DNA from 4 places in the Lysinibacillus sp. FSL K6-0102 genome. Region 3 is predicted to be linked to each of the others. Evidence: riboswitches for the same ligand, from Rfam matches in the RefSeq annotation. Region 3 holds a riboswitch; each other region holds the start of a gene.
What was found. Region 3 has a riboswitch for thiamine pyrophosphate ahead of thiW (energy coupling factor transporter S component ThiW). Riboswitches for the same ligand answer to the same signal wherever they lie in the genome.
Positions count from the first base shown of each region.

Region 1 (7,608 bases), 2.7 Mb from region 3:
ATTATGCTAGTGCTTTGACAGCTGCAATGGCCGCTTCATAGTTTGGATGATCTGTAGCTTCAGGTACATATTCAACATATGTTACTTTATTGTTTGCATCCACAACGAATACTGCACGTGTCAGAAGACGTAATTCTTGAATGTATACGCCATATGCCTCACCAAATGAAAGATCGCGGTGATCTGATACAGTTTGGACTGCATCAATTCCTGCTGCACCACACCAGCGCTTTTGAGCGAATGGAAGATCCACAGATACTGTATAAATAACTACATTATCACCTAAGTTAGCAGCTTCCTCATTGAATCGGCGTGTTTGCGCATCACATACACCAGTATCTAATGATGGTACAACACTAAATAAACGAATTTTTCCTTCTGAATCATTTAATGTTACAGGTGATAGGTCATTTGCTAATACCGTAAAATCTGGAGCTTGATCGCCCACCTTTACTTCATTGCCTACTAGTGTCACTGGACCATTTTTAAATGTTACTTGTGCCATATAAACGCCTCCTAATCATCATATGTACATAATATTACTAAATGAAGGGAATTAATTGCAACTATCATAGCTTACATACTTAGAAATAGATAAGACTGTCTCAAATTAGGAGACAGTCTTATGTTTATTGTTCATTTTTTTCCTCTAGCTTGGCTAGATCTATTTTTTCTTCTTGCACAATAGCTTCTATTTGCTCTTCTTGTTTTGGTAAAGTAGTCGGTGTTGAAGCCTTTTCAATAAAGATTTTTTCATGCACCACTGTTGTATCAGCAAAATAATCATGTAAACCTTGATTTTCTGGCAAAATCACTACCAAAATATACAGTGGCATAAAAATATTATTGATGATACGACCAATCCAATCACGGAATAACACATCTGACCAAGTTAGCTGATCGTGCTTTAATGAAATTACACGTAATCCAAACACCATTTTCCCTAGTGTTTGCCCAAAGAACTTTGTCATCAGCACAAAGTAGCTATAGTAGAAGATTGCTGTAATAATAGAAATCGGCGCATACCAAACAGAATCAGATAGGGACCAATCCATTAAATAGAAGATTGGATTAACAAGTATTCCACCTATAGCAGAAATGATGAATCCATCTAATAAAAATGCCCAAAATCGTACCCAAAAACCAGCAGTTTTTAATGCATAGTTTTTATCATTTGCTGATTCTCCTGATATATTCATAAGAAAGCCATTTTCCATAGAGGGTGAACCTTGCATAACAATTTCATTGTTTGTCATTGTGCTCCCCCCTTAGTATTCCCCATAAAGATACATCATTTTCGGTGCGCTATAGTCCGTCATGATTTTCATTAGCATTTTTTCTTCTGCAGATGGACCAAACATGGAGCCAATTTTCATACCAACATATGATTGCCAGCCGCCCATATCGTATGAATACTCAAATAAAGCCGCATCTTCAAGTCCATAATCTTCACGAAGAGCTGCAATGGTCGCTTCTTCATCACCAATCTCATCAATTAATCCTGCTTCAAGCGCTTTTGTACCGCCAAGAATACGACCATCTGCAACCTTCTTCACTTCTGCTTCAGACATATTACGTCCCTGTTCTACAATATCTACAAATTCTTCGTACGTTTCATTAATCATATCTTGCATCATTGCACGTTCCTCTGCTGTCACTTCACGCATTGGACTTAACATATCTTTATGCTCTCCCGATTTAAACGTCTCAAATTTGACCCCTACTTTTTCAGCCAGCTCTTGATAGTTAATAGATTGCATGATAACACCAATAGAACCTGTTATTGTATCACGATGGGCAAATATTTTATCTGCTGGGGCCGAAATATAATAACCACCTGAAGCTGCCATAGAATCCATCGATACATAAATCGGAATTTGTCGTTCCTCTTTAATTTTTAGTAGCTTTTTATAGATATCTGCTGATTCCTTTACACCACCACCTGGTGAATTGACGCTTAAAACAACCCCCTGTATGGTCTCATCATATAAAATATTATCCAATTGTTCTAAGAAAAATTGATGGTCATAGGCAACTGGTTGCCACAATGTACTTGAGCCGATATCTTGAATCGTTCCATCTACCTTTAAATAAGCAATTCGCTTATCAAAATTTTCCCCTTCAATGACATTTTCATATACATCTAAGCTATTACCTGCCATTAAGCTATCAAAATTACCTAGGAAATCTGCTTTAAATAGCGCAAAAATGGTATTAATTCCTAACGAAAATAGTAAGAGAACACCTGCCACTACTAAAGCAACCCACCTTTTTACATTCATGTCTTTCCGCCTCCTCAACACGTAATACGTATGACTTGCTTATTTGTTTCATTTTTTTGCAATAATTAAATGCAAAAAGCTTTAAGCTGTTTATTTCCTCATATTACCTTACCTAAAAAAATTTAAAAAATCAAAGTCCATACCATTGATGAACTTTGATTTTCGACATTATTTCCTAGGAAATGATTAAGATTGGAGGTTTTTAATTTCTTGTTGTCGTAATTCGACACGTCTAATTTTCCCGGAAGATGTTTTGGGTAGCTCCTCTACAAATTCAATAGCACGTGGATATTTATAAGGGGCAGTCAGTGATTTTACATGACTTTGAAGTGTTTGAATAAGCGCTGCATCACCTTTTTCACCATTGTGTAGAACGATAAATGCCTTGACGATATTCCCACGGACTTTATCAGGACTCGCAATGACAGCAGCCTCTTTTACGGTTGGATGCTTCATTAAAGCATCCTCTACTTCAAAAGGGCCAATTGTATAGCCTGAGGATATAATGACATCGTCTCCTCGACCATCAAACCAAAAGTAGCCATCTTCATCTTTATAGGCTCGATCTCCTGTAATATACCAATCCCCACGAAATTGTAAATTTGTACGTTCAGGATCATTTAAATATTTTTTAAAGAGTGCTGGTGTTTCACGATGTACAGCAATATCACCCACTTCTCCGATTGTAACGGGTTTGCCCAAATCATTAATAATTTCAACAGTGTTGCCGGGAGTAGGTTTCCCCATAGAGCCAACTCTTGCTTCCATCCCTACCATTGTGCCCACCAATAATGTATTTTCCGTTTGTCCATAGCCATCTCGTACTTGTAATTTGAATGTTTCCAAGAATACTTTAATGACCTCACTATTTAATGGCTCACCAGCTGATACGGCTTGGCGAATGGCACTTAGATCATATTCATGTAAATTTTCAAGCGCTGCCATAAAACGATATTCAGTTGGTGTACAGCATAGTACATTAATTTTGAATTTCTCAAGCAATGCTAGATAAGAAGCTGCATCGAATTTACCTTTGTAGACAAATGCAGTAGCACCACTACCTAAAGTAGCTAGAAACGGACTCCATATCCATTTTTGCCATCCTGGTGCTGCAGTTGCCCAAACAATATCATTTTCTTGTACACCCAACCAATGTGGTGCTGTTGTTCGTAAATGTGCATAGCCCCAACTATGCGTATGCACTGCTGCTTTGGGATTTCCTGTTGTTCCACTTGTATAGGCTAAAAATGCATTGTCTGTGCTTTTTGTTGGGATAGGATTTATGTAGATTGTAGGTTGATTATGCATTTTTTCAAGTATGTTCTGCCAAGGTTTGTGCGCATTTCCTATGACAAATTGCAGTAAGCCTTGTAAATTTCCTACTTGATCAAACTGTTCGATATAGGGTTCAAATGCAATAACTGCTTTAGCATTTGCATGATGAATTCGATACTCAATATCCTTTGTTCTTAACATTTCAGAACTTGGAATAATGGTTAAACCCGCTTTCAATGCAGCAATATATACAATATATGCTTCCACAGAGCGTGGGACCATCACTAAAATGACATCACCTTTCTTTAAACCTTGCTTGGTGAATACATGTGCTACTTGATTTGCTTTTTCCAATAAATGTGCATATGTAATACATTGGATGTCTTGGTTTTCTTCATAAATGATTAAAGCATTTTTGGCTGCATCCTGAGCATATTTTTCAATTTCCTCTACTATGTTATACCATTCTGGTGCAACTAAATCTTGTCTTTTCATGGCAATTGCCCCCTTTTGTTATGACACATTATAAAACTCTTTTTTCAGCATTTTCAATGGTTTGTGCTTAATTTCGGTAAAGTCATGACAACTATCATACCCTCCTATATGGCATCGGTCACATTTTATCTATAGGAAAACTTGCTATTGAATACAAATGAAAAGTATGGTACATTTTGGTCAACTAAAAGCAAGATTGCAGGGGGACTCGTAAGAGTTGAGAAGGTAAAACCTGACCCTTTGAACCTGTTAGTTAATACTGACGTAGGGAGCAATAAACATCGTTTTCAGATGAAAGGCTCTTTTCGTGCATTTTTACACAAAAAGAGCCTTTTTTGCATGCTTACGTCCATCCCTAAAGGAGGACTACAATGATTTTTCAAACAATTCGTCAACAGCAACCACTTATCCATTGTATAACCAATTATGTAGTGGCAAATTTTCAAGCAAATGGTTTATTAGCGATAGGTGCTTCACCAGTAATGGCCGATGACTACCAAGAGGTAGAGGAGATGGTGGCCATTGCTCAAGCATTATTAATTAATATTGGAACACTTAATGATCGCACAAAAAGTGCCATGTTATTAGCAGGTGAAAAAGCCAATAAACTTGGTATTCCTGTTATTTTAGATCCTGTCGGAGTTGGAGCCACAACTTATCGTAAGGAAACCGTAAGATACTTACTTGAAAACATACACTTTGCCGTGATTCGCTGTAATCTCGGCGAGCTAGCAGCAATAGTTGGTGTAAATTGGCAACAAAAGGGTGTAGATAGTGGTCATGGCACTATCGCTACGGAATTAGAAGCCACATCATTGGCTCAACGCTATCAATGCATTGTTATTGTCACAGGAGAACGCGATTTTATAACTGATGGCAAGCATAGCCAATGGATCGCTGGTGGTCATCCACAAATGACGGAAGTAACGGGTACAGGTTGTTTACTTAGCGCAATTTGTGGCGCAGCCTATAGTGTAAGCCATAATCCTTACCAACAATTAACAGAAACACTTACTTACTATAAAAAAGCAGGTGTACTGGCATCCGCATTTACTGCAGACATTGGTGATTTTCAAATAGCCTTACTCAATGCTATACATCGCTTATCAAAGGATGGTGCAGCTTCATGCATATTGTAACAACAATCGCTGGCTCAGATAGTGGTGGAGGCGCGGGTATACAGGCTGATTTAAAAACATTTCAGGAATTAGAAGTGTTCGGTACTTCTGTTATTACTGCTCTAACTGCTCAAAATACTTTGGGTGTAACAGGTGTTTGCCCTATTGACGTTTCCTTTATAAAAAAACAATTAGAGGCCTTAGTAGAAGATTTTCCAATCGCTGCGATTAAAACAGGAATGCTTTATTCCTCAGAAATTATCAAAGCAATTGCACACCAGATCAGGGAGCTAAACATTCCACTGATTGTTGATCCGGTGATGATTGCAAAAGGTGGGGAAAGCCTATTACAGCAAGAAGCTATCGATGCCTTACGCTCAACTTTATTACCACTTGCTACGGTTGTTACGCCCAATATACCCGAGGCAGAGACACTTACTGGGAGATCTATTCATCATTTTGAAGATATGAAAGAAGTAGCTCAAAGCTTGTTACAGCTAGGTGTACAATGTGTCATCATTAAAGGTGGTCATATAGCAGATCCACTTTATGCCATTGATTATGTATTTTGCAAAAATGGACGTTCTTTTTCTTTGCAGTCTCCACGAATCCAAACAAAAAATACGCATGGTACTGGATGTACATTTTCCGCAGCACTTACTGCTTTTCTTGGACAAGGATTTGCTCTGGAAAATGCCATTATGGAAGCTAAAAAATATATCCAATTAGCTATTATGTTTAATTTATCGATTGGAAATGGTCATGGACCCACTAATCATTTTGCTTATCAACAGTATAAGGAAGGCTGTGAGGTGATTATTCATGAAACGTGAGGATTTGGAGCTTTATTTTATTATGGGTACGAGCAATGTTCCTCCTCAAGAACAACCTATCTATATCCTAGAAAAAGCCTTGCAAGCAGGCATTACAATGTTTCAATTTCGTGAAAAAGGTCCTCACGCGTTAACTGGACTTGCCTATGAACAATTTGCACGCCAATGCCAAAAACTATGTCATCACTATCATGTGCCCTTTATCATTAATGACGATGTTGATCTAGCGATACGACTAGGAGCTGATGGTGTTCATATCGGACAAGATGATTTACCTGTAAGTGTAGCACGTAAAAGAATCGGGAACATGATTCTTGGTGTATCTGTCCATTGCGAGGAAGAATTGCAAATAGCTATTAACCATCAAGCTGATTATGTTGGTATCGGTCCAATCTTTCCAACATCCTCTAAAAGTGATGCACAACCACCATGTGGTACATCTTTTTTACAGGAGGCTCATTCATTACATCCTGAATTACCAATTGTAGCAATCGGTGGAATTAATTTCACAAATGCACATTCTGTATTTCAAACGGGGGTTGATGGTGTTGCTGTTATTTCAGCTATTTGTCAAAGCAAAGATGTTGATCATACAGTAGCTACATTTAGATCCTTATCTCGTATAAATAAATGATCAATAAACAAACTAAAACCAGTGCCTTTTACGGTCACTGGTTTTAAGTTTATAAATGCTTAATCAGCATTTATTGGTTGTTGTTTGGCATACCTTTTAATTGAGATTCTGCCATTTGTACAAGACGTTTAGTGATTTCACCACCAACGGAACCGTTGGCACGAGCTGAAGCTTCAGCTCCTAATTGAACACCAAATTCTTGTGCAATTTCGTATTTCATTTGATCTAGTGCTTGTTGTACACCAGGTACTGCAAGCTGGTTTGAACTACGGTTGTTGTTTGAAGCCATGTTTCTCACCTCCTTGTGAATATAGAATGTGCGATATTAGATTTTTAATACAAAAAATTTAGAGGTAAATTGTACCTCTATTGGAATAACAATATCCATACAAAAAAGCCGTCTCAAAATGGGCTTTGAGACAGCTTTTGAATCCTTATAGTAGATCTGCAAATTTATCTTGTTGTTCTTCTTTCTTAGGGAAAATATAGACCTCGCGATTCTTCACTGCTCGCTCGATCAATTCATCAAAGTCAGAGAAGCTTTCATAATGCTCAACCTTTTCAAGCTTCGGTTTTGTTTTTGGACTTGCTGGTGTAAAAATCGTGCAGCAATCTTCAAATGGCTGAATAGATGTTTCGTATGTGCCGATTTTTTCTGCAATATCAATAATCTCTAATTTATCAGTTGAAATCAGCGGACGAAGGATAGGTGTATTTGTTACTGCGTTTATTGCTGTTAAACTTTCAAGCGTTTGACTCGCCACTTGTCCAAGACTTTCGCCCGTTACAATAGCAAGTGCACCAATTTCCTCACGCACCTGATCAGCAACCTTCAACATCATTCGGCGTGTTGTCGTCATCGATACATTAGAAGGTACTTTTTCTTTAATAAGAACTTGTATTTCAGTAAAAGGAATGACATGCAAACGAATACTAGCACCAAATTTTGTTAATTCATTGGCAAGCACTTT
Region 1 is NZ_JBBOPH010000001.1:3,589,451-3,597,058, forward strand. It holds gene tpx (thiol peroxidase) at 2-505, opposite strand; gene NYE73_RS18235 (RDD family protein) at 630-1,256, opposite strand; gene sppA (signal peptide peptidase SppA) at 1,269-2,282, opposite strand; gene mbcS (acyl-CoA synthetase MbcS) at 2,469-4,052, opposite strand; TPP riboswitch at 4,243-4,340, shown strand; gene thiM (hydroxyethylthiazole kinase) at 4,424-5,191, shown strand; gene thiD (bifunctional hydroxymethylpyrimidine kinase/phosphomethylpyrimidine kinase) at 5,179-6,003, shown strand; gene thiE (thiamine phosphate synthase) at 5,993-6,637, shown strand; gene NYE73_RS18265 (alpha/beta-type small acid-soluble spore protein) at 6,708-6,926, opposite strand; gene thiI (tRNA uracil 4-sulfurtransferase ThiI) at 7,072-7,608, opposite strand, start outside.
Region 1: linked by a shared signal. The riboswitch ahead of thiM (hydroxyethylthiazole kinase) and the one ahead of thiW (energy coupling factor transporter S component ThiW) in region 3 are both predicted to bind thiamine pyrophosphate.

Region 2 (7,608 bases), 630 kb from region 3:
CGATTAAAGTAACGTATAGCCAACTTACCTTTTTCGTTACAATTGGTTTTAGTGTAATTGTTTCACTTACTACTACATCATCAAGTGTAACAGCTTTTTTTACTCTGTTTGTAATGATAAGCTGACCATCCACACTAACGTTTTGAACTTTTACATAGTCCGCGTTAACAGTGAGGTCTCCAGAGATTTGTGCGTTACCTCCATCAAAATAAACAGATTTTTTGCTGGTACCTGCTTTGTTTAATATTAATGCTGTAACGTCGGTAATTTGTCCGTTTCTCACGACAATAGTTGCTCGGGCATTGGATAATGCTGTTTTATTTGATGTATTGAATAGGGGCTTTAATGCAGATTGAATTCTAAATGTACCGTTAGATGTTATCACAGTATCTTTTGTTATATTTTTGATCGTTACGGATTCACCTATTACCTTTTTGGCTGCTGCCACCTGTGTCTCATATAAATTTGATTGTATTTGAGATGTTGTGGCACTTGCCGTAGACATTGGTAATACTAGTGTCGCTGTAATAGCCGTGACCATTAATGTTGATAGCGCTTTATTTTTCAATTTAAGTCACTCCAATCATTCTATTTAATAGTTAATATATCATATTTTTCTATAATTTAGAATTAGAAGAGGATGTTTTACTATGAATCTCCATTCAAATAAGTCATTAGTCCTTTATATTGAAAAATAAATGTTTGGTGAAGTATCGGTATTTTTCTCTATAATTCTGTAAATTTTCTACTTTATTCGCTAAATATTTTATTGTGATACAATCATCCATCCATTATTATTAGTATAAAAGTGGGGGTGTTAGTTATGAAAAAATTAAGAGGAATTGCCTTAAAACTTTCTTCCCTTATAATAGGATTATTTCTTATTTTATTTTTATCCTATACTGTCATAACGGGGATTATTATAAAAAAGCAAAGTGTTGAAGACGCAGAGCATGGAACATTACAATCGGCTGAATCTTCTGCAGCTATTATGAGTGAAAGATTTAAGAAAGCCAATACGACATTACAAACAACAAAGCGTATCATAGAAAGCATGGAGAAGAATAATACGTTGTCTACCAAGGGTGTCATAGACGTAATGGAAAACAATTTAGCTAGCAATAATGACATTCTTGGAGTAGGAGCAATCTTTGAGCAAGATTCTATTATTTTAGAACCAACTGAAGCTGCTTTAGTAGATACTAAAAAACGTTTTATCCCTTATTTAAGTAAGAACGGAAATGATATCTCGACTGCTCTAATCGAAGGTATTGATGATAAGAGTATTTCTGAATGGTATTGGGTACCAAAAGAAGAGAGACGTGCAGTTTTGACAGAGCCCTATGATTATAATGTAAACGGCCAATCCGTATTAATGACAACCATTTCAGTGCCATTAATCAATGCTTCCGGGACATTTTTCGGTGTATTGACTGCCGATGTATCAATAGATTTTTTAAATGATTTAACAAAATCGAATGCCCCAGAAGGCGGTTATGCGGCAATTATTACGAATAAAGGTGTGCTAACAGCTAACAGTTTTGGTGATGAGCTAGTTGGGCGCAATATGCAAGAGGATCCTACTTGGACAAGTATTAGTAAGACAATGGAAAATGGTGAACTAACAAGTATGTACGTTGACTCTAATCAACTGAAGGAAAAGGCCTATAATGTTTTTGCTCCAATGATTTTAGAGGGTATTGACGAAACATGGACTGTTCAAGTCGTGTTAGCTGAATCAAAGATTCTAGAAACATATAATCATGTATTTGTATTTACGATTATTGCTTCCATTATTATGGTGGTTTTGATGACAGCTGCAAGTGTGTTATTCATCTATAAACAATTAAAACCACTTAAATTTTTACGTGCATCGATTGAAACTGCAGCCGAAGGGGATTTAACACAAAAGGTAGAAGAGCGATATATTAAGCCTGATGAAATTGGTGCAGTTGCTGTGGCCTATAATAATATGTTAGATAAAACCAATAGTGCGATTCAAACTGTACTAAATTCCACGAGGTTATTGAACCAATCTTCTAATCAGGTAAATGAGGCATTTAATGAGGTAGTTGCTTCTAGTCAGGAGGTTTCCGTAGCTATCAACGAGATTGCACAAGGAGCTTCGAAGCAATCAGAGGATACAGAAGAAACAAATTATCGAATGATGGATTTATCAGATCAGATTGATGCTATTACGGCTCTTTCTAACGAAATGGATGAGCTATCTCATAAAACAGGTGTAACAACGGAAAAAGGATTGCATGAGGTTGAAAGTTTAAGAGAACGTAATATGGAGACAAATGAAATGAATGGGCGTATCCAGCAGCAAATGGAATCATTAGCTTCTAATATTGCCAATATTAATCAGATTATTGCTTCGATTCAAAGCATTACCGAGCAGACTAATCTGCTAGCTTTAAATGCAAGTATTGAGGCTGCACGTGCTGGTGAACATGGTAAAGGATTTGCTGTAGTTGCAGAGGAAGTTAGAAAGCTAGCAGAACAATCTAAGAATGAAACAGAAATTATTAAGAGTACAGTAGAAAGTATTCTTGAAAATTCTCAGCAGACGGTTGCTGTGATTGCATCTAATGCAGATTTAATGCAATCTCAAAATGAGTCCGTACAAAGCACGCAACTAGCATTTAAAGATAGCAGTGACTTGTCGGGTTCAATTGCAAATTCTATTAGTGAATTAATGAATAAACTATCTAGCATGTTAGAGCATAAAAATCAGGCAATCATGGCTATCCAAAGTATTTCGGCTATTTCAGAGCAAACAGCAGCCTCTGCGGAACAAGTAAGTGCTTCTGCAATGGATCAACAAGTAGAATTACAAAAGGTAGCAGAGTCTATTCAAAATATGAACGATATTTCAAACGAGCTACAAGAAGTTGTAAACCGATTTAAGCTTGCTTAAAAAGAAAGGCTGCCTTCAATATAGAGGCAGTCTTCTTTATGGTGAAAGCCGGAGAAATTGACCTAGAAGGAATTCAACACTACTATTAACACTGGAAGGGGGACATTGATATGATGTATCTCGGAATGATTTTCTTTCAAATTGTTGTACCTATTTTAGTGTTACTTGTAATAGGCGCTATACTACAAAAGAAATTTCGCTTTAATTTAAAAGCATTGTCTCAGCTTATTACATATTGCTTTATGCCAGCAGCTGTTTTTGTAAATTTATATGAAACACATGTGGAATTAACTGTACTGGGAGAGGTCGGATTATTTATTGTACTCTTTATCGGTAGTCAAATGATACTCAGTCACTTTATGGCAAAAGGGTTAGGTTTAGCTAGAACAGAGGCAGCTGTCTTTAAAAATAGTGTTGTGCTCATTAACTCGGGTAATTACGGTATTCCAGTGGCTCAAATGATATTTGCCACGCAACCTATTGGAGTAGCCATTCAGGTCATGCTCGTAATCTTTCAAAATATGACTACGTATACATATGGTTTATACAATTTAATTTCTTCTACAAAGTCAGGTATGACAATCATCAAGGATTTCTTTAAAATGCCTATTATTCATGCGCTGATTATAGGTGTCGCTATGAATTATTTTGATATCGGTATTCCACAGTTTATCAAAATACCAGTAGAACATGTGGCAGATGGATTTATTGCTGTGGCTCTAATTACTTTAGGTGCGCAATTATCACAACTAGAGATGAAATCAATGTTTAATAAAACCGTCTTTATCAGCTGTTTTACGCGACTAATTATTGGACCATCTGTTGCATTGGCCATTATTTATATATTGGGATTAGATGGAGTCGTCGCACAATCACTGTTTATAGCTAGTGCCTTTCCAACATCCCGCAATAGTTCTAGTCTAGCATTGGAATATGATGTAGAATCAGCAACAGCCGCGCAAGCTGTTTTATTTTCAACCATTGTAAGCTGTATAACTGTAACCATTGTGATCTATTTTGCAGAAGTATTATTTACCTAGCAAGATAAAAAATAACTTCCATCTCTTAGTATTATCTGCTACACTAGCATCAAACTAAATAGTATTAACTAGGGGAGTCTGATGAGTCAGGCTGAGAGGGAAACGCTACGAAGTTTCTTGACCCTTTGGACCTGATCTGGCTCATACCAGCGTGGGAAAGTTAAGAAGCTATTGCAGAGTATGCAATCAATAGACCTTTACATTCGTGGCCGGATCCAAATAATTATTTTGGATTCGGCCTTTATTTTTTGGATTGTTGGGGTGAGCTAGAATCGGTCCTTATATCAAAATAAATTTAAGGGAGAGAAGTAGCTCATGTCAGCAATTAGTGAAAAGAATATTACCATTATGTCCAGCTTTGAAGGAAGCAAAAAAGTATATGTGGAAGGATCACGCCCAGATATTCTAGTACCTATGCGAGAAATTGCATTAAGTCCGACAACAGGCAGTTTTGGAAATGAAGAAAATGCTCCTATTCGAGTATATGATACAAGTGGGCCCTATACAGATCCAGCCTACCAAGTAGATATTACGAAAGGTTTACCTGCCTTACGAAATGCATGGATTCAAGAGCGAGGGGATGTAGAAGCATATGAGGGACGCTCCATTAAACCGGAGGATAATGGCTTTCGTCATGTTGATGACCCGCGTATTCAAGAAAATGTCTTCCCGGAGTTGGCGAGAAAGCCTTTGCGTGCTAAAAAAGGTAAAAATGTGACACAGCTTCACTATGCACGAAAGGGAATTATAACGCCTGAAATGGAGTTTGTAGCGATTCGTGAAAATATGGATCCTGAATTTGTACGTTCAGAAATTGCAGCTGGGCGTGCTATAATGCCTTCTAATATTAATCACCCTGAGGCAGAGCCAATGATTATTGGGCGTAATTTTCATGTAAAGATCAATGCGAATATCGGGAATTCTGCTGTATCTTCTTCCATTGCAGAAGAAGTTGAGAAAATGACCTGGGCAACTCGATGGGGCGCAGATAATATTATGGATTTATCGACTGGTAAACATATTCATACAACTAGAGAATGGATTATTCGAAATGCTGCAGTGCCAGTGGGAACAGTGCCAATTTATCAGGCTTTAGAAAAGGTAAATGGTGTAGCAGAGGATTTAACGTGGGAGGTTTATCGTGATACTCTCATAGAACAAGCTGAGCAGGGTGTGGATTACTTCACCATTCATGCAGGTGTCCTTTTACGCTATGTACCACTAACAGCAAATCGTGTGACAGGTATTGTATCTCGAGGTGGCTCTATCATGGCACAGTGGTGTTTATATCATCATCAAGAGAATTTCCTGTATACACACTTTGAGGAAATCTGTGAAATTATGAAAGCCTATGATGTTGCTTTTTCCTTAGGTGATGGTTTACGCCCAGGCTCAATTGCAGATGCCAATGATGAGGCACAATTTGCAGAGCTTGAAACACTAGGCGAGCTAACACAGATTGCTTGGCAGCATGATGTTCAGGTAATGGTTGAGGGACCAGGTCATGTACCAATGCATCTGATTAAAGAAAACATGGACAAGCAATTAGAGGTTTGTAAGGAAGCGCCCTTCTATACATTAGGACCACTCACAACAGATATTGCTCCAGGTTATGACCACATTACATCAGCCATTGGGGCAGCCATGATTGGCTGGTTTGGTACAGCGATGCTTTGTTATGTGACACCGAAAGAGCATCTTGGTTTACCGAATCGCGAGGACGTTCGTGTGGGCGTTATCACTTATAAAATTGCTGCACATGCTGCTGATTTAGCAAAAGGTCATCCAGGTGCACAACAACGAGACGATGCACTGTCTAAAGCGCGCTTTGAGTTCCGTTGGCGTGATCAATTCAATCTGTCACTAGATCCCGAGCGTGCAGTGGAATATCATGATGAGACACTGCCAGCAGAGGGAGCAAAAACAGCACACTTTTGTTCTATGTGTGGGCCTAAATTCTGTAGCATGAGAATTTCACAGGATATTCGTAATTATGCGAAAGATAAGGATTTGAATACGACTGAAGCGATCCATCAAGGTATGAAAGAAAAGGCTGAGGAGTTTAAAAAAGCAGGCAGTCAAATTTACCAATAATGAAAGAAAAGGCTTATGTCAAAAAAATAGACATAGGCCTTTTCTTAATCAAAAAACTCCATGTGAATAGTGGATTCACATGGAGTGAAAGTTGGATTTGGATATCAATAATAAAGTGGAATATTAAACGTTTGTTGGTTGTTTTACATATGGATTTGTAAGGTCCATACCTTCTAAGGAAAGACCCATCGCTTTAGCGACACCTTCACCATATGCTGGGTCAGCTAGATAGCAGTGAAGGATGTGACGGCGTTTGATGAATTCTTCAACAGAAGCCATATCGTTCGCGGTATTTTCAAATAAGCGTTGCTGCTCTTCCGAAGTCAATAGACGGAATAGTTTACCTGGTTGTTCAAAGTAATTATTATCGTCTTCACGGAAATCATGAATACCTGCATGACCATCAATACGTAATTCAGGCTCTTTATGGTCTAAATTATGCTCCCACTCACCATAGCTATTTGGTTCATAGCTTAATGTCGAACCAAGATTGCCATCAAAGCGCATTGCTCCATCTCGGTGGAAAGTACGGAATGGACATTTTGGTGCGTTGACAGGAAGCATATAGTGGTTTACACCAAGACGATAGCGTTGGGCATCCGCATATGCAAAGATACGACCTTGTAACATTTTATCTGGTGAGAAGCTGATGCCAGGAACAATGTTAGATGGTGCGAATGCAGCTTGTTCAACTTCTGCAAAGTAGTTGTCTGGATTTTTGTTTAACTCGAATTCACCTACAGGAATTAATGGGAAGTCTTTTTTATACCATACCTTTGTTAAATCAAATGGGTTGTATGGTAGCTCACGAGCTTGTTCCTCTGTCATTACCTGAATGTACATTTTCCATTTAGGGAAATCGCCTTTTTCAATTGCTTCATATAAATCACGTTGTGAAGATTCGCGGTCTTGACCAATAATCTCATTAGCCTCGGCACCAGTTAAGTTCTTAATGCCTTGCTCTGTACGGAAGTGGAATTTAACCCAAACACGTTCATTATTAGCATTGATAAAGCTATACGTATGAGAACCAAATCCGTGCATATTACGGTAACCAGCTGGAATACCACGGTCAGACATAACAATTGTCACTTGGTGAAGTGCTTCAGGTAATGAAGTCCAGAAATCCCAGTTAGAGTTGGCATTTTTCATATTTGTACGTGGGTCCCGTTTTACCACATGGTTTAAATCTGTAAAGTGTAACGGGTCACGGAAGAAGAATACAGGTGTATTGTTCCCTACTAAATCCCAGTTTCCATCTTCTGTATAGAATTTAAGGGCGAAGCCACGAATATCTCGCTCTGCATCTGCTGCACCACGCTCACCCGCTACTGTAGAGAAACGTGCGAACATTTCAGTTTTCTTGCCGATCTCTGAGAAGATTTTCGCTTTAGTATATTGTGAAATATCATGCGTTACAGTAAAAGTACCAAATGCACCTGAGCCCTTTGCGTGCATACGACGTTCTGGAATCACTTCACGGTTGAAATTTGCTAGTTTTTCAACTAACCATACATCCTGAAGTAAAAGAGGGCCACGTGGACCTGCTGA
Region 2 is NZ_JBBOPH010000001.1:240,677-248,284, forward strand. It holds gene NYE73_RS01165 (S-layer protein) at 1-568, opposite strand, end outside; gene NYE73_RS01170 (methyl-accepting chemotaxis protein) at 824-2,923, shown strand; gene NYE73_RS01175 (AEC family transporter) at 3,034-3,963, shown strand; TPP riboswitch at 4,024-4,138, shown strand; gene thiC (phosphomethylpyrimidine synthase ThiC) at 4,279-6,057, shown strand; gene NYE73_RS01185 (catalase) at 6,181-7,608, opposite strand, start outside.
Region 2: linked by a shared signal. The riboswitch ahead of thiC (phosphomethylpyrimidine synthase ThiC) and the one ahead of thiW (energy coupling factor transporter S component ThiW) in region 3 are both predicted to bind thiamine pyrophosphate.

Region 3 (7,608 bases):
AAGGACAAATTCAGCAGTCAGGTACACCAGTGGATATTTATGATGAACCGATTAACCGCTTTGTTGCTGACTTTATTGGTGAATCCAATATTGTACCCGGCGTGATGATTGAGGATTTCAAGGTTGAATTTGCTGGCAAAGTTTTTGAATGTGTCGACCAAGGGATGAAGCCAAATGAAAAAATAGACATTGTCATTCGACCAGAAGATTTAGAAATGACAACGATTGATAAAGGCAAACTTGTGGTAAAAGTGGATACACAATTATTCCGAGGGGTACATTATGAATTATCCACATACGATAAAGATGGTAATGAGTGGCTAGTCCATTCATTGAAGAAAGCAGAAGTAGGGACTGAGATTGGCTTAGACTTTGATCCTGAGGCGATTCACGTAATGCGCTTAAACGAAACAGAGGAAGAGTTTGATAAACGATTAGAATCGTATGGAGACGATGAAGATGCAAACTAAAACATCAAAATCAGCGTTATTTCCATATGTGTTATGGATTGCCTTTTTCGTTATCGCGCCAATTGCACTCGTTGTCTATTATTCCCTGCTTGATTTACATGGCAACTTTACGCTCGATAACTATAAAGCGTTCTTTTCTTCTGTTTACTTAAAGATGACTTTGAGCTCGTTTTGGTATGCATTTTTAATTACATTCTTTACACTATTAATTTCATACCCAACTGCTTATTTTTTAACGAAGACAAAGCATAAACAACTTTGGCTTCTACTTATTATTATTCCTTCATGGATTAATCTTTTGTTAAAAACATATGCCTTTATCGGCATCTTTGGGTTATACGGGCCTATTAATGCATTTATCGAAGTATTTGGCTTCGATCCAAAGCAAATGCTCTTTACCGATATTAGCTTTGTCTTTGTATCGGTCTATATTTTTATTCCATTTATGATTTTACCGATCTTCAATTCTTTAGATCGTTTAAACCCAACGCTCATTTATGCAGCACGGGATTTGGGTGCTTCAGCTTTTACAACCTTCCGTCGTGTTGTTTTACCATTGACAATGGATGGCGTTAAATCTGGTATTCAAGTTGTCTTTATCCCTGCCCTATCCCTGTTCATGATTACTCGCTTAATTGCAGGGAACCGTGTCATTACTCTAGGCACAGCGATTGAACAGCAATTCCTTGTGACGCAAAACTGGGGTATGGGTTCCACTATTGCTGTATTCTTAATTTTATTCATGGTGATTATCATGCTAATTACGGGACAAAAGGATAAAGGAGGTCGCGTACGATGAACAAACTATCTGCTTCAGCCAAAGTCTATTTAACAATTGTTTTTATCGTTCTCTATGCTCCAATTTTCTATTTAATCTTTTACTCGTTTAATAGTGGCGGCTCCATGAATAATTTTGAATCCTTTACTTTGGAGCATTATCAAGCTGTTTTTGAAGATTCGCGTCTTCTTGTTATATTAATAAATACGGTCATCGTGGCATTACTTTCTGCTCTCATTTCTACTATTATTGGTACGCTAGGAGCAATTGGAATTGTGACGGTTAAGGATTCTAAAATGCGTAATACTTTATTATCCTTAAACAATGTCTTAATCGTCAGCCCAGACGTAATTATCGGGGCTAGCTTCTTAATTTTATTTACAATGGTAGGCATTAAACTGGGCTTTGCATCTGTTTTATTAGCCCATGTTGCATTTAGTGTACCGATTGTTGTATTAATGGTTTTACCAAAACTACTAGAAATGAATAACTCATTAATCGATGCAGCATTAGATTTAGGGGCAACGAAAAAGGACGTTATGATGCGTGTCATTCTTCCTTATATTCAGCCAGGTATTTTTGCAGGCTTCTTCCTTGCCCTTACGTATTCATTAGATGATTTTGCCGTGACATTCTTTGTAACAGGTAATGGCTTTAGTACTTTATCCGTAGAAATTTATTCAATGGCCCGCGCAGGAATTTCTCTAACGGTGAATGCAATTTCTGGATTAGTATTCTTTGTTACGGTTTTAGTTGTTGTTGGTTATTATTTCATGACAAGTCGTACGAGTAAAAGAATGGAGGGGCATCGATGAAGTCACTAATTCAAGCTACCATCGCCATACTTGTCGTTTCAGCCCTTTTATTCTATGCGGCTGATGCCTTAAGTGCGGGAGGCGGTAAAAGTGGAAAAGACACGTTAACCATCTTTAACTGGGGAGAATATATTGATCCTGATTTGTTAAAAGAATTTGAAAAAGAAACAGGCATTCATGTCATCTATGAAACATTCGATTCCAATGAAGCTATGATGACAAAGATTCAGCAAGGCGGAACAGCTTACGATATTGCTGTCCCTTCTGAATATATGATTGAGAAGATGAAGGAAGAAAAATTATTAATTCCTTTAGATAAAACGAAAATCCCTAATTTAAAAAATATTGACCCTTACTTTTTAGATTTACCATTCGATGCTAACAATAAATATTCTGTCCCTTATTTTTGGGGAACAGTAGGTATTGTCTACAATGCGAGCCTTGTTGGAGACTTAGACTTCTCCTCTTGGGACGATTTATGGGACCCTTCTTTAAAGCGAAAAGTCTTTTTAGTAGATGGTGCGCGTGAAGTCATTGGGATGGGCTTAAACAGTCTTGGCTATTCTCTGAATTCACTAGATGATCAGGAACTTCGTGAAGCTACTGACAAATTAATTACACTTGCACCAAATGTTAAAGCGATCATTGGAGATGAAATCACACCGTTAATGATCAATAATGAGGCAACTGTTGCCCTTACATGGTCTGGCCAAGCAGCTGATATGATGTATGAAAATGAAGAGTTAGACTTTGCTGTACCTGAGGAAGGCTCAAACTTATGGTTTGATAATATGGTCATCCCAAAAACATCAAAAAATATTGATGGTGCCCACGCCTTTATTAACTTCATGCTGAGTGCTGAATCAGGTGCTCAAAATGCTGATTTTGTAGGCTATTCTACTCCTAATATTGCAGCTATGGACTTAATGGACGAAGAAGTTGTTTCTGACGAACGCTACTATCCTTCTGAAGAACAACGCGATACATTAGAGGTCTACAAAAATTTAGGACCTGATTATTTAGGGAAATACAACGAATTATTTTTAGAATTTAAAATGAGTATCAGATAATTAAACTAGCGAATTGGTTTTCACACCAATTCGCTAGTTTTTTTCTCTGCTTATCTAACTGTTTATTAAACTAAGAACATTTTCAATCGACTATTTGCATTATTATATTTATAAAATATTTTATCTGAATTTTAATAGATTCTCACATTAGTGTATTTTTGATAGTCCATAACTTCTAACGCTCAACATCGCTACAATTTATAGCCATGCTTTATGCCATTACAGACAGACTCTCCAAATTTTTAATTCTCCCTTTATAAGAGAAGTCCCTCAATTGTGGTTGCTTTACTAATTTATCCTCCCATAGCTTCTTTTCCCTCAACTTTTATGACTAAAATGTATTATTTCATCATGCATAGGTGCGTGGATAAAAACTTTTGTGGAAAACCATTCTAAATATAGAACCAGTACTATAATCTTAACTATTAGCCAAGCAATAATTCTTTATGATAGACTGTACTATATTTGATTACAAAAAGGGGGTTCATTCGATGACCCAGCAGAAGTCCAATAAGGCGGCTTTGTATATTTTAATGTTTAATATGTTTATCGCAATGGGGAGTATTGGCATTATTATTCCTGTCATGCCAGAGTATTTAAAAATATTTGGTGCAGCAGGACAAGTTCTAGGTATGCTAATCGCAACGTTCGCCTTAGCTCAATTCGTATTTTCTCCTATTGCTGGGAATCTTTCAGATCAGTACGGACGAAAAAATTTAATTATTTTCGGTCTTATCGTAACAGGTCTTGCACAAATCGGATTTGGCCTTGCTACAGATGTATGGATGCTCTTTTTAGCACGATTTTTAGGTGGTCTAGGTTCCGCATTTGTTGCACCTCCTATTATGGCTTTTGTCGCTGACGTCACAACCTATGAAGAACGTGGGAAAGGTATGGGGATGTTGGGTGCCGCTATGTCTCTTGGCTTTATGATTGGACCTGGTATTGGTGGCTTTTTAGCAAAGGTAAGCTTACATTTCCCATTTTTCACAGCTGGAGCTGCAGCCATTGTAGCATCTATTTTATCTTACTTTTTATTACCTTCTACCAAACCAAACACTGCTCAACAGAAACAAAAGCAAGACAATCTGGCGAAGCAAATGGCTCGTTCCATACATATGCCTTATTTTGTTATGCTCATAATTATGCTGGTGTTCTCGTTTGGAATTGCAAATTTCCAAACGACATTGTCATTATTTGTGACAGAAAAGTTTAATTACACACCTGTAGATATAGCGATTATATTAGTTGTTGGTGGTGCTTTTGGAGTAGTAGTACAAATGTTTATTATTACACCACTGTTCAATCGTTATGGTGAAATGAAAGTAGTACTAGTAAATTTATTTATTGCATCCGTTGCTATTTTCTTAATATTATTTGTTTCTGGCTTTGCCCTTATTTTAGTTGTAGCAACAATTTTCTCTACAGCAACGACATTAATTCGTCCAGCTGTTAATACACTCATCTCAAAGCTTGCAGAGAAAGAGCAGGGATTTGCTGCGGGCTTGAATAATGCCTATATGAGCCTCGGAAATATGATTGGACCCGCTTTGGCAGGTTTATTATTTGACTGGAATATGAATAGTCCATATATTTTCGGTTCTATCATATTATTAGCCTGTTTCTTCCTAGCGCTCATCTGGACAGTGAAAAAAGCACCTCATTTAATGCATCCCGATACAAAATAGTCTGAAAAATCATTGACTATTTTTAGCAGTATGTTACATTATTGTTGATTCACAAAATTGAATGATTTTAACCACTAGGGGAGTCTTTAAAAGGCTGAGACGTATATGGTAATATACGGACCCTTTGAACCTGATCTAGTTCACACTAGCGGAGGGAAGTGGCGCTACTTGCTGTTGTCACTATACACACACAAGGCCGCTTCCTATTGTTTAAAGGGGGTGGCCTTTTTATTTTTCCTCACGAACTTTACCAAAAGGAGTGAACTTTATGTCAATTCGTAAATTAACAGTCATGGCTTTATTAGTAGCCGTTGCTGTTGCAGGCTCTACTTTCGTATCCATCCCTACAGGAATCGCACGTGCTTACCCCGTTCAGCATGCTATTAATGTGATAGGAGCCATTATACTTGGACCCGTACCAACAGTTATAGTTGCCTTTGTCACTGCCATCATTCGTATCCTTACTGGAACAGGCTCTCTACTAGCTATCCCTGGTAGTATCATCGGCGCGTTCTGTGCTGCCCTTGCCTATAAATATAGCAATAAAATGTGGTTAGCTGGTATCGGAGAAGTTATCGGAACGGGCATTCTGGCTTCACTTATTGCCGTCCCTTATGCAAAATTATTCATGGGAACATCTGTAGCAGCATTCTTCTTCCTACCAGCCTTTTTAACATCAAGTACGATCGGTGCTATTTTAGGTGTAATGGTTGCGAGTAGCTTGCGTAAAACAGAGCTAGTAAAGAGGTTTAATTCTTCTCTTTATTGAGAGAGATTGAATTATGAGCATTCATTGAGCTGGGGTAGTCCAATTTGGATCGCTTTTCTTCTCATTTACCCTCTTTACAAAGGGGATAACTCTTTATTTCATGCAATATAAAAAAGCAGTGCAAAACTATTCGAGTTTGCACTGCTTCCTCTATTTTAAGATCGTTTTTTCATGCCTTTTAACAACTGTGCTACATTTGTGTCTTCTGCTTCTATAGTTTTTTCCTCAACCAGCGGCTCTTTTTTCTTCGCATTCGTTAGGAAATTCCAACCAAAACGTCTTATCGTAATATCAATAAAGAAAAGAAGCATACTTGCTAAGAGTAGCCATGTGGCAATATTTTGCCGATCTGCTCCTTTTGTCGTAAAGTCACGGAAGACATCTTGTGGTTCCTTTAAAACAGTGCCTCCTGTTCGTTGAGTTAACTCTTCTATCAGTTGGTTATTTACAGGGAGTAGTTCGTATTCAGCACTATAAGGAACACTTAGCCCTGCCTGATAAATGGCCTGCTTTTCATCTGCTATACGGAAGAAAATTAATCCAGGTTCAGCTTGTACTACAGCTCGAACTTGAGATGCGGAAATGGTTTCAAGTTGTGTTTCTAGCTCCTCCCCTGCTTCATTTACCGCTACAATATCTAAAAATGCGGCTTCATTTGTAGGGTCTGTAATCATAAAGGAACCATCTGCTTCCAATCTTACATCATAGGCTACATCATTGTAGCTTGGTAGCATTTGAGAAATAAGTGTTTGCCAAAATGCTCCCCAATTCTGCCATCTTGCCCAATCTCCTGTCCATTTACCCGTTGAATCAGATGTAAAGGCAAATGTTTTACCAAGACCATATTGCCACTGCGCTAACACAGGATCTTCTTTCTCGCTTTTTGCTACAACAGTAGCCCCCTGTTTTGCCGTTGTCCCAATATATGCATTCATTTGTGGGACACCATTAGCAAACAGTGAGTTCCATCCTGCTGCATTATAAATTGCCGGATAGAATGGATTGTCCTCAATATAGGTGCGGGAAATCATAGCTGTTTCTCGAGATAAAATAGAAGGAATGGTTTGCTCATCTATCACATCATAGAAACGTCCACTGCCCATGTCACTAAGCGCTTCTAATAAGTTCGCATCGGCATCTTGTCCAATCGCTACTGTCGATAAGGTTATACCCTCTTCTTTCCCTTCACCAATTAAATCCTCATAGTTCCCTGCCTGTGACTGCCCATCTGTTAAGAGGATAATATGCTTACGTTGGAGCTTTAAATCAGCAAGGTTCTCGTAGGCTTTAGCTAATGAACTATAGATTTCTGTTCCCCCACCAGGTGTTACTGATAAAATAGTATCCACAGCCTCTTCTTTACTGTTAAGAGGCCCTGTCTCTATAATCTCCCAAGGACGATCATCAAAGGCGATGAATCCTAATGTATCCTCGTCTCGCAACATCTCAACAGAACGTGCCGCTGCTTCCTTAGCAAGCTCAAGCTTCGAGCCTTGCATACTGCCAGAACGGTCAAGTACAATCACTAATCCTAAGGAAGGTAATTGCTCTTTGCCCTTAATTTCCATTTCCACTGGCAATAAGGTTTCAATCGGTGTTTTAAAATAGCCGCCTAGACCAAAACTATTTTCTCCACCCACCATTGTAAAACCAACTCCAAAGTTTTTGACTGCTTGCTCAATAACACTCATTTTTGCTTCACCCACTAAATGACCTGGTACATTGTCGAAGATGATAGCATTATATTGCAAATAGCTGGATAGTTCATTTGGTAAACTTTTAGGTGCTACAACATCATAGGCAATGGATTGACTACCAAGTGCTGCTGCGATGGGTGAAGCTGTTTCATAACCATTAACGATTAATAAATGTGGTTCACTTTGAACCATTGTGACACTAGTTAACTTATTGTTTTCAAAAATGGCATCCTGACCAACTTGAACAACGGCTTCATATTTTACAAGTCCTTCAGCTGTTGCTGCATGTTTATAGGTAAACACATTCGTGCCTTCAGTCAG
Region 3 is NZ_JBBOPH010000001.1:873,641-881,248, reverse strand. It holds gene NYE73_RS04070 (ABC transporter ATP-binding protein) at 1-470, shown strand, start outside; gene NYE73_RS04065 (ABC transporter permease) at 460-1,269, shown strand; gene NYE73_RS04060 (ABC transporter permease) at 1,266-2,063, shown strand; gene NYE73_RS04055 (ABC transporter substrate-binding protein) at 2,060-3,133, shown strand; gene NYE73_RS04050 (MFS transporter) at 3,625-4,821, shown strand; TPP riboswitch at 4,888-4,995, shown strand; gene thiW (energy coupling factor transporter S component ThiW) at 5,090-5,590, shown strand; gene NYE73_RS04040 (VWA domain-containing protein) at 5,746-7,608, opposite strand, start outside.

Region 4 (7,608 bases), 1.8 Mb from region 3:
CTACCAAGATGCCTAATGCAAAGTCACCTGTAATAAAATAATAAACGATTGCATAGATAAGCGCTACTAAAGCGGCTATCATTGATGTTAAGCTGACGATTTTTGTGATTTTTAATGTCACAATAAAGGTAATAAATAGTAGGACAAAGAGTGGCCAAGAATAGCCTAATAATACACCAGCTGACGTTGCCACAGCTTTCCCACCACGGAAGTTGGCAAAGATCGGGAACATATGACCGATAACAGCGACAAGACCCAGTAATAAAGAGTGGAGTGTAGTATCAGAGAAAACAGGAAGTGTCACGAGTAAGACAGCGGCAGTTCCTTTTAAGACATCCATCACCGTAACAATAATACCAGCCTTTTTCCCTAATGTTCTAAAAGTATTGGTCGCACCAAGATTACCGCTCCCGTGTTCACGAATATCGGTATTATAAAAAATTTTGCCTATCCATAATCCAGAAGGTATAGAGCCGATTAGATAAGCACATAAAATAATAAGTCCATTGATCATAGTTGGACTCCTTTCATTCATAGTCCATCACTTGGTACTAATAGTTTGTAACAAGTATTTTACACTTTTTCTTGCTAATCTACAATGTTATGAAGGAGATTTCATCCGAAGTCTTGAATCAATACAAAAGAGAATCTATTAGTGAGGACTAGGCTTTTAGACATAAATTTGTAGGAAGCACTAAAACCTTTATAAAAATATAGGCAAAATGGCAATTTTGTCAATCGCTCATTCCTTTGGTAGAATAGAAGTCTAACTTTATCCTGTTTAATCGCAAGGCACGAGTTAGTGTGCTTTTATTTGCAAGCATCACAACTTTATTTTGCAACTAAGTAGGCTTCAATGCGTCAAATGATGATGGAAGCTAGAAGCAGTCTGTCTTGCTCAAATACCAATTTTAAGCAACTGTTGAAGATGTTTACTATTAATAAAAAAGATCAAAACTGTGAGCAAATTTTAAAATTTTATTGGACCTGTCGCTAGCTATTGACAGGAAATGCTATTATTATTAGGATGAGAACATAAATAGAACATGTGTTTGTTTTTTGGAGGGGAATTTTTTTGACGAATAAACAGTCACCTAGCGTCTATAATGATGACGCTATACAAGTATTAGAAGGATTAGAAGCGGTACGCAAACGACCTGGCATGTATATCGGTTCTACGGATGGCCGTGGACTTCATCACCTTGTGTATGAAATCGTAGATAATGCGGTGGATGAAGCACTGGCTGGCTTTGGATCTCATATTATTGTCACAATTCATAAAGATCAAAGTATGAGTGTGCGCGACTTTGGCCGTGGGATGCCAACCGGTATGCATAAAATGGGCAAACCGACACCAGAAATTATTTTTACAGTGCTACACGCTGGTGGTAAATTTGGTCAAGGTGGCTATAAAACAAGTGGAGGTTTACATGGTGTTGGTTCTTCCGTTGTGAATGCGCTCTCAACATTTTTAGAGGTGACAATCTATCGCGATGGTAAAAAGTATCGTCAACGCTTTGAACATGGTGGACAGCCTGTCACAACACTTGAAAATATTGGGCAGACCAAGCAGACAGGAACGCTTGTTCATTTCCTACCAGATGAAACGATCTTCTCTGTCACAAAATTCAATTATGATACGTTAGCAGAACGATTACGTGAATCAGCCTTTTTATTAAAGGGCTTAAAAATTGAATTAATTGATGAGCGCGAGGAAGGCAAGAGCGATGTGTTCTTTTATGAGAATGGCATCGAGGCTTTCGTTGCGTATTTGAATGAGGAAAAAGATGTCCTTCATCCAGTAAAATATGTTGAAGGCGTACAGGATGAAATCGAAGTAGAGTTCGCTTTCCAGTATAACGATGGTTATTCAGAAACGATTTTATCATTCGTTAATAATGTCCGTACACGTGATGGTGGTACACATGAAACGGGTGCAAAGGCAGCATTGACACGTGTCTTTAATGAATATGCAAGAAAAATTGGCCTGTTAAAGGACAAGGATAAAAACCTTGAGGGGACAGATATTCGTGAGGGCTTAGCAGCGATCGTGTCTGTTCGTATCCCAGAGCATTTACTGCAATTTGAAGGACAAACAAAGGGCAAGCTTGGGACAAGTGAGGCTCGTTCTGCAGTAGATAGTGTAGTGTCTGAGCAAATTTTGTATGTGCTAGAGGAAAATGCAGAGTTATCAGCTTCTCTTGTTCGTAAAGCGATTCGAGCGCAGCAAGTGCGTGAAGCAGCTCGTAAAGCGCGTGAGGATGCACGAAATGGCAAGAAAAACAAAAAGGGTAGTACGATTTTATCTGGAAAATTAACACCAGCTCAGTCACGTAATGCGGCAAAAAATGAGCTGTATTTAGTCGAGGGTGATTCTGCGGGTGGCTCTGCTAAACAAGGTCGTGACCGTACATTCCAAGCGATTCTGCCATTGCGCGGGAAGGTAATCAATACAGAGAAAGCCAAGCTACAGGATATTATGAAAAACGAAGAAATTTCAACGATTATCCATGCGATTGGGGCAGGTGTTGGTACGGATTTTGCGGTGGAGGATTCTGCCTACAATAAAGTAGTCATCATGACCGATGCGGATACGGATGGGGCACATATTCAAGTCTTGCTATTAACATTCTTCTATCGTTATATGCGTCCGCTCATTGAGTCTGGGAAGGTCTATATCGCACTACCGCCGCTTTATAAAGTCTCTAGAGGTACAGGGAAAAAAGAAGTCATTGAATATGCTTGGACAGAAAGTGATTTACAAAAGGCCATCAAGAAGGTTGGAAAGGGTTACATATTACAGCGCTATAAAGGTCTTGGTGAGATGAATGCAGACCAACTATGGGACACAACGATGAACCCTGAAACACGGACATTGATTCGTGTCACAATCGAGGATGGTGCACGAGCGGAGAGACGTGTCACGACGTTAATGGGTGATAAGGTGGAACCACGTCGTAAATGGATCGAAGCCAATGTAGACTTCGGTATGGAGGATGATTCTAACATTTTAGAGAATGAATTCATCCAACAAGAGGAGGACCAAGCATGAGTAGTACAGAAAAGTTTCAAGATTTACCGTTAGAAGAAGTAATGGGTGACCGTTTTGGTCGCTATAGTAAATATATTATTCAAGACCGCGCGTTGCCTGATGCACGTGACGGTCTTAAACCAGTACAGCGCCGTATTTTATATGCGATGTTTACGGAAGGCAACACACATGATAAGCCGTTCCGTAAATCCGCAAAAACAGTGGGTAACGTAATTGGTAACTATCATCCGCACGGCGATAGCTCTGTGTATGAAGCGATGGTACGGATGAGTCAGGACTGGAAGGCACGTCATATGCTTATTGAGATGCACGGGAACAATGGCTCGGTAGATGGCGATCCTCCAGCTGCAATGCGTTATACAGAGGCGAGACTATCAGCTATTGCCGCTGAAATGCTACGAGATATTGGCAAGAAAACGGTCGAATTTGTGCCAAACTTTGATGATCAGGATATGGAGCCAACTGTATTACCAGCACGTTTTCCTAACCTTTTAGTCAATGGCTCTACAGGAATTTCCGCTGGTTATGCGACAGATATTCCGCCACATGCCTTAGATGAAGTACTGGATGCTGTGTTGATGCGCTTAGACAAGCCTAATGTTACTGTAGATGAATTGATGACGGTGATTAAAGGACCTGATTTCCCAACGGGTGGAATCATTCAAGGTGTTGATGGCATTAAAAAGGCGTATGAAACAGGTCGTGGTAAAATCATCGTCCGTGCACAAGCAGTTGTTGAACCAATCAAGGGTGGTAAAGAGCAAATTGTTATCACTGAGTTACCATATGATGTAAATAAAGCGAATCTTGTGAAAAAAATTGATGAGCAACGTGTAGATAAACGACTAGAAGGCATTGCAGAAATTCGTGATGAATCAGACCGTACAGGCTTACGTGTCGTAATTGAGCTGAAAAAGGATGTACCAGGAAAAGGAATTTTACAGTACTTGTTTAAAACAACGGATTTACAGGTAGCTTATAATTTTAATATGATTGCCATTCATAATCGTCGTCCAACGATGATGACATTGCCATTATTGCTAGATGCGTATATTGCCCATCAAAAAGAAGTGGTAACAAACCGTTCTATTTATGATTTGCAAAAGGCAAAGGATCGTTCCCATATTGTAGATGGATTAATTAAAGCCCTTTCCATTTTAGATGAAGTCATTGCGACGATTCGTTCTTCAAATGATAAGAAGGATGCGAAGCTTAATTTACAAGCAAAGTTTGATTTTACAGAGGTACAGGCAGAGGCCATTGTAAGCCTGCAATTATATCGTTTAACGAATACGGATATTACAGAGCTTCGTCAGGAACAGGACGAGTTAAATAAGCTAATTGCAAAGCTAGAGGGGATTCTACAAAGTGAAGCTAAGCTAGTGCGTGTTATTAAACAAGAGTTACTAGATATTAAGAAACGCTTTACAGAGCCTCGTCGCTCGAAGATTGAGCAAGAAATTGAAGAAATCAAAATTACATTGGATGTCCTTGTGCCAAGTGAAGAGGTTGTCGTGACAGTAACGAAGGATGGTTATATTAAACGTACATCCATACGTTCTCATGCCGCTTCAAACGGGCAAGATTTTGCCATGAAGGATTCGGATTATTTATTGTATGAAGCAAATTTAAATACACAGCACCATCTACTGCTTTTCACAAATCGAGGCAATTATATTTATCAGCCTGTTCATGAGCTGCCTGATATACGCTGGAAGGATCTCGGCCAGCATATTTCAAGTATTGTACCAACAGGGGAAGATGAATCGATTATTGCGGTTTATGGTTTCGAAACCTTTGACCAGCCAAATACGTATGTTTTCACAGCCACAAAAGATGGCCAAATTAAGCGCTCACCACTCGCAGACTATGCGGTAACGCGTTATTCAAAGCCAATTAAAACGATGAATGTCAAGGCTGGTGATGCGATGATCTATGCATCATTTGTGACTGATGACGTGGAGCTGATGCTCACAACGGATACAGCCTATGCGATTCGTTTCCCAATGGAGGAACTACCTGTGACAGGTGTGAAAACAGGTGGTGTGAAAGGGATCACACTAAAAGATGGAGAAGCCTTAGTTGGAGTCAATGTATTACAGCCTGATGTTACCCAATATGTAGTGATTGTGACACAGCGTGGGGCCGTGAAAAAAATGAATGTCGCTGAAGTTGAAGTAGCAAGTCGTGCAAAACGTGGACTAAAAGTATTAACAGAGTTAAAAGCAAACCCTCACCGAATTGTGGCAGTTGTTCAAGCAACAGACGAGGAGCAGGTTGTGATTGAAACTGAAAAAGGTGTTCAAGAGATGATTGACGTACAAGCATTGTCTCGTGCGGATCGCCATTCCAATGGTTCATTTAAAGTGGATATTGCAACAGATGGAGCAATTTCTCATGTTGTAACAGCCAAAAAAGAACAGAAACCAAGCTAAATGCATGCCCAGTCTCTAAGGAGTACTGGGCTTTAAGCTCTATTCCAAAATAGCACCTTGTCATTTAAGTGAAACTATGGGTATAATAATCATCGAAAAGTTCATAGCGAAAGAATGTAGGGGGGCTAGTAATTGCTAGCTGAGATTGTGTCCGATAGACGCTGACCCTTTGAACCTGATTTGGCTCGTACCAGCGTAGGGAACATCTATTCAAAAAGCAAAGTTTTGAAGATTGATTGCAATACGTCTGGGAGGAATCCTAGGCGTTTTTTTATGTTTTCAAGCAACAGCTTGCCAACATTGTATACGCTTTCTTCTGGTGACAACATTCATTCATGAACACTTTCATATTACAAACTGGGAGGCTTTCGCATGAAAAAATGGTTTTTTATTTTATTGGCAGCACTATTGACATTAGTAGGCTGTAGTGACAAGGATGACAAGCAGGCTGCAGACAAGCTGAAAAAGGTGTCTGTGGTACTGGATTGGACGCCGAATACAAATCATACAGGACTATATGTTGCCAAAAAACTCGGTTATTTTGAGGAACAGGGTTTAGATGTTGATATTATTATGCCTGGTGAGGCGGGCGCAGATCAGCTTGTTGCTTCTGGAAAGGCGGATTTTGGCGTGAGCTATCAGGAAGGCATAACACAGGCACGAGTCCAGGATGTGCCGCTGGTCTCCATCGCAGCAATTATACAGCATAATACATCTGGCTTTGCTTCTATTGCTTCAAAGAGCATTACATCGCCAAAGGATTTTGAAGGTAAAACCTATGGTGGTTGGGGCGCGCCATTAGAGCAAGCCGTTTTACAATCACTCATGCAAAAAGAAAAGGCAGATATTAATAAGCTAGATATCGTCAATGCAGGGGATTTAGATTTCTTCACAATGATGGAAAAAGATATAGATTTTGCTTGGATTTATTATGCATGGACTGGGATTGAGGCTGAGCTGCGTGGGGAAAAGATTAATATGCTATATCTTACAGATTATAGTGATCAATTGGATTATTATACGCCAGTTTTAGCTACAAATGAAAAAATGATACAGGACAACCCGAATGTAGTCAAAGCCTTTGTGGCAGCTGCATCGAAGGGCTATGAATACGCAATTGAAAACCCAAGTGAAGCGGCTGATATTTTAATCGAAGCGGCCCCTGATTTAGATAAAGCGTTAGTGCATAAAAGTCAGGAATGGCTGGCTGATAAATATCAGGATGATGCCAAGCAATGGGGAGAGCAAAAGCTTTCTGTGTGGGAAAATTACGCGAAATGGATGTCAAGCAATCAAGTACTAGAGGGCGAATTTGATGCGAAAAAAGCCTTTACTAATGATTTCTTACCTAAAAAGGAGGCCAAATAAGATGGCAAATTCATTAATCAGTGTACAAATCATTCCGAAGACAGAGAAATATGAAGATGTTATACCATATGTCGATGCAGCAATTGCGGTGATCGATGCTTCTGGGGTGAAATATGAGGTACATCCATTGGAAACAACGATGGAGGGTGAGCTTTCAACATTGCTCCAAATCATTGAAAAAATGAATGAGAAAATGATTGAACTTGGTGCCATTAATGTCATTACACAAGTGAAAATTTTATATCAGCCAACGGGTATTACGATGGATACATTAACGGAGAAATATCAGTAATGAAACGTGCATTACAGAAGGGAAGGACGATAATTTTTATTGCCTTCCTCTTGTTCATATGGGAACTAATCGTGCGGTTTGCTGAAGTTCCTCATTGGTTAGTTCCCACACCAAGTAGTATTTTGTCAGAAGCCATCCAGTCGTATCAAACCTTTCTACCACATGCATTCGCTACAGTACAATTAGCTCTACTAGGTTTGGCCATTGGCATCGCTTGTGGGCTAACGGTGGCAATAGTGTTGCATCGATTTACATTTATTCGAGAACTGTTTTATCCAATTCTTATTATGTCGCAGAATGTTCCTATTCTAGTCTTGGCACCGCTCCTTATTATTTGGTTTGGCTTTGGCTTATTACCGAAGCTTATCATTATCTGTCTTGTGTGCTTTTTCCCGATTGTCATTGCAGCGATGGATGGATTTAGACAAACAGCTCCAGAATTAAAGCATTATTTTGCCATG
Region 4 is NZ_JBBOPH010000001.1:2,646,490-2,654,097, reverse strand. It holds gene plsY (glycerol-3-phosphate 1-O-acyltransferase PlsY) at 1-514, opposite strand, end outside; gene parE (DNA topoisomerase IV subunit B) at 1,076-3,052, shown strand; gene parC (DNA topoisomerase IV subunit A) at 3,049-5,487, shown strand; TPP riboswitch at 5,596-5,706, shown strand; gene NYE73_RS13415 (ABC transporter substrate-binding protein) at 5,860-6,855, shown strand; gene NYE73_RS13410 (thiamine-binding protein) at 6,857-7,147, shown strand; gene NYE73_RS13405 (ABC transporter permease) at 7,147-7,608, shown strand, end outside.
Region 4: linked by a shared signal. The riboswitch ahead of NYE73_RS13415 (ABC transporter substrate-binding protein) and the one ahead of thiW (energy coupling factor transporter S component ThiW) in region 3 are both predicted to bind thiamine pyrophosphate.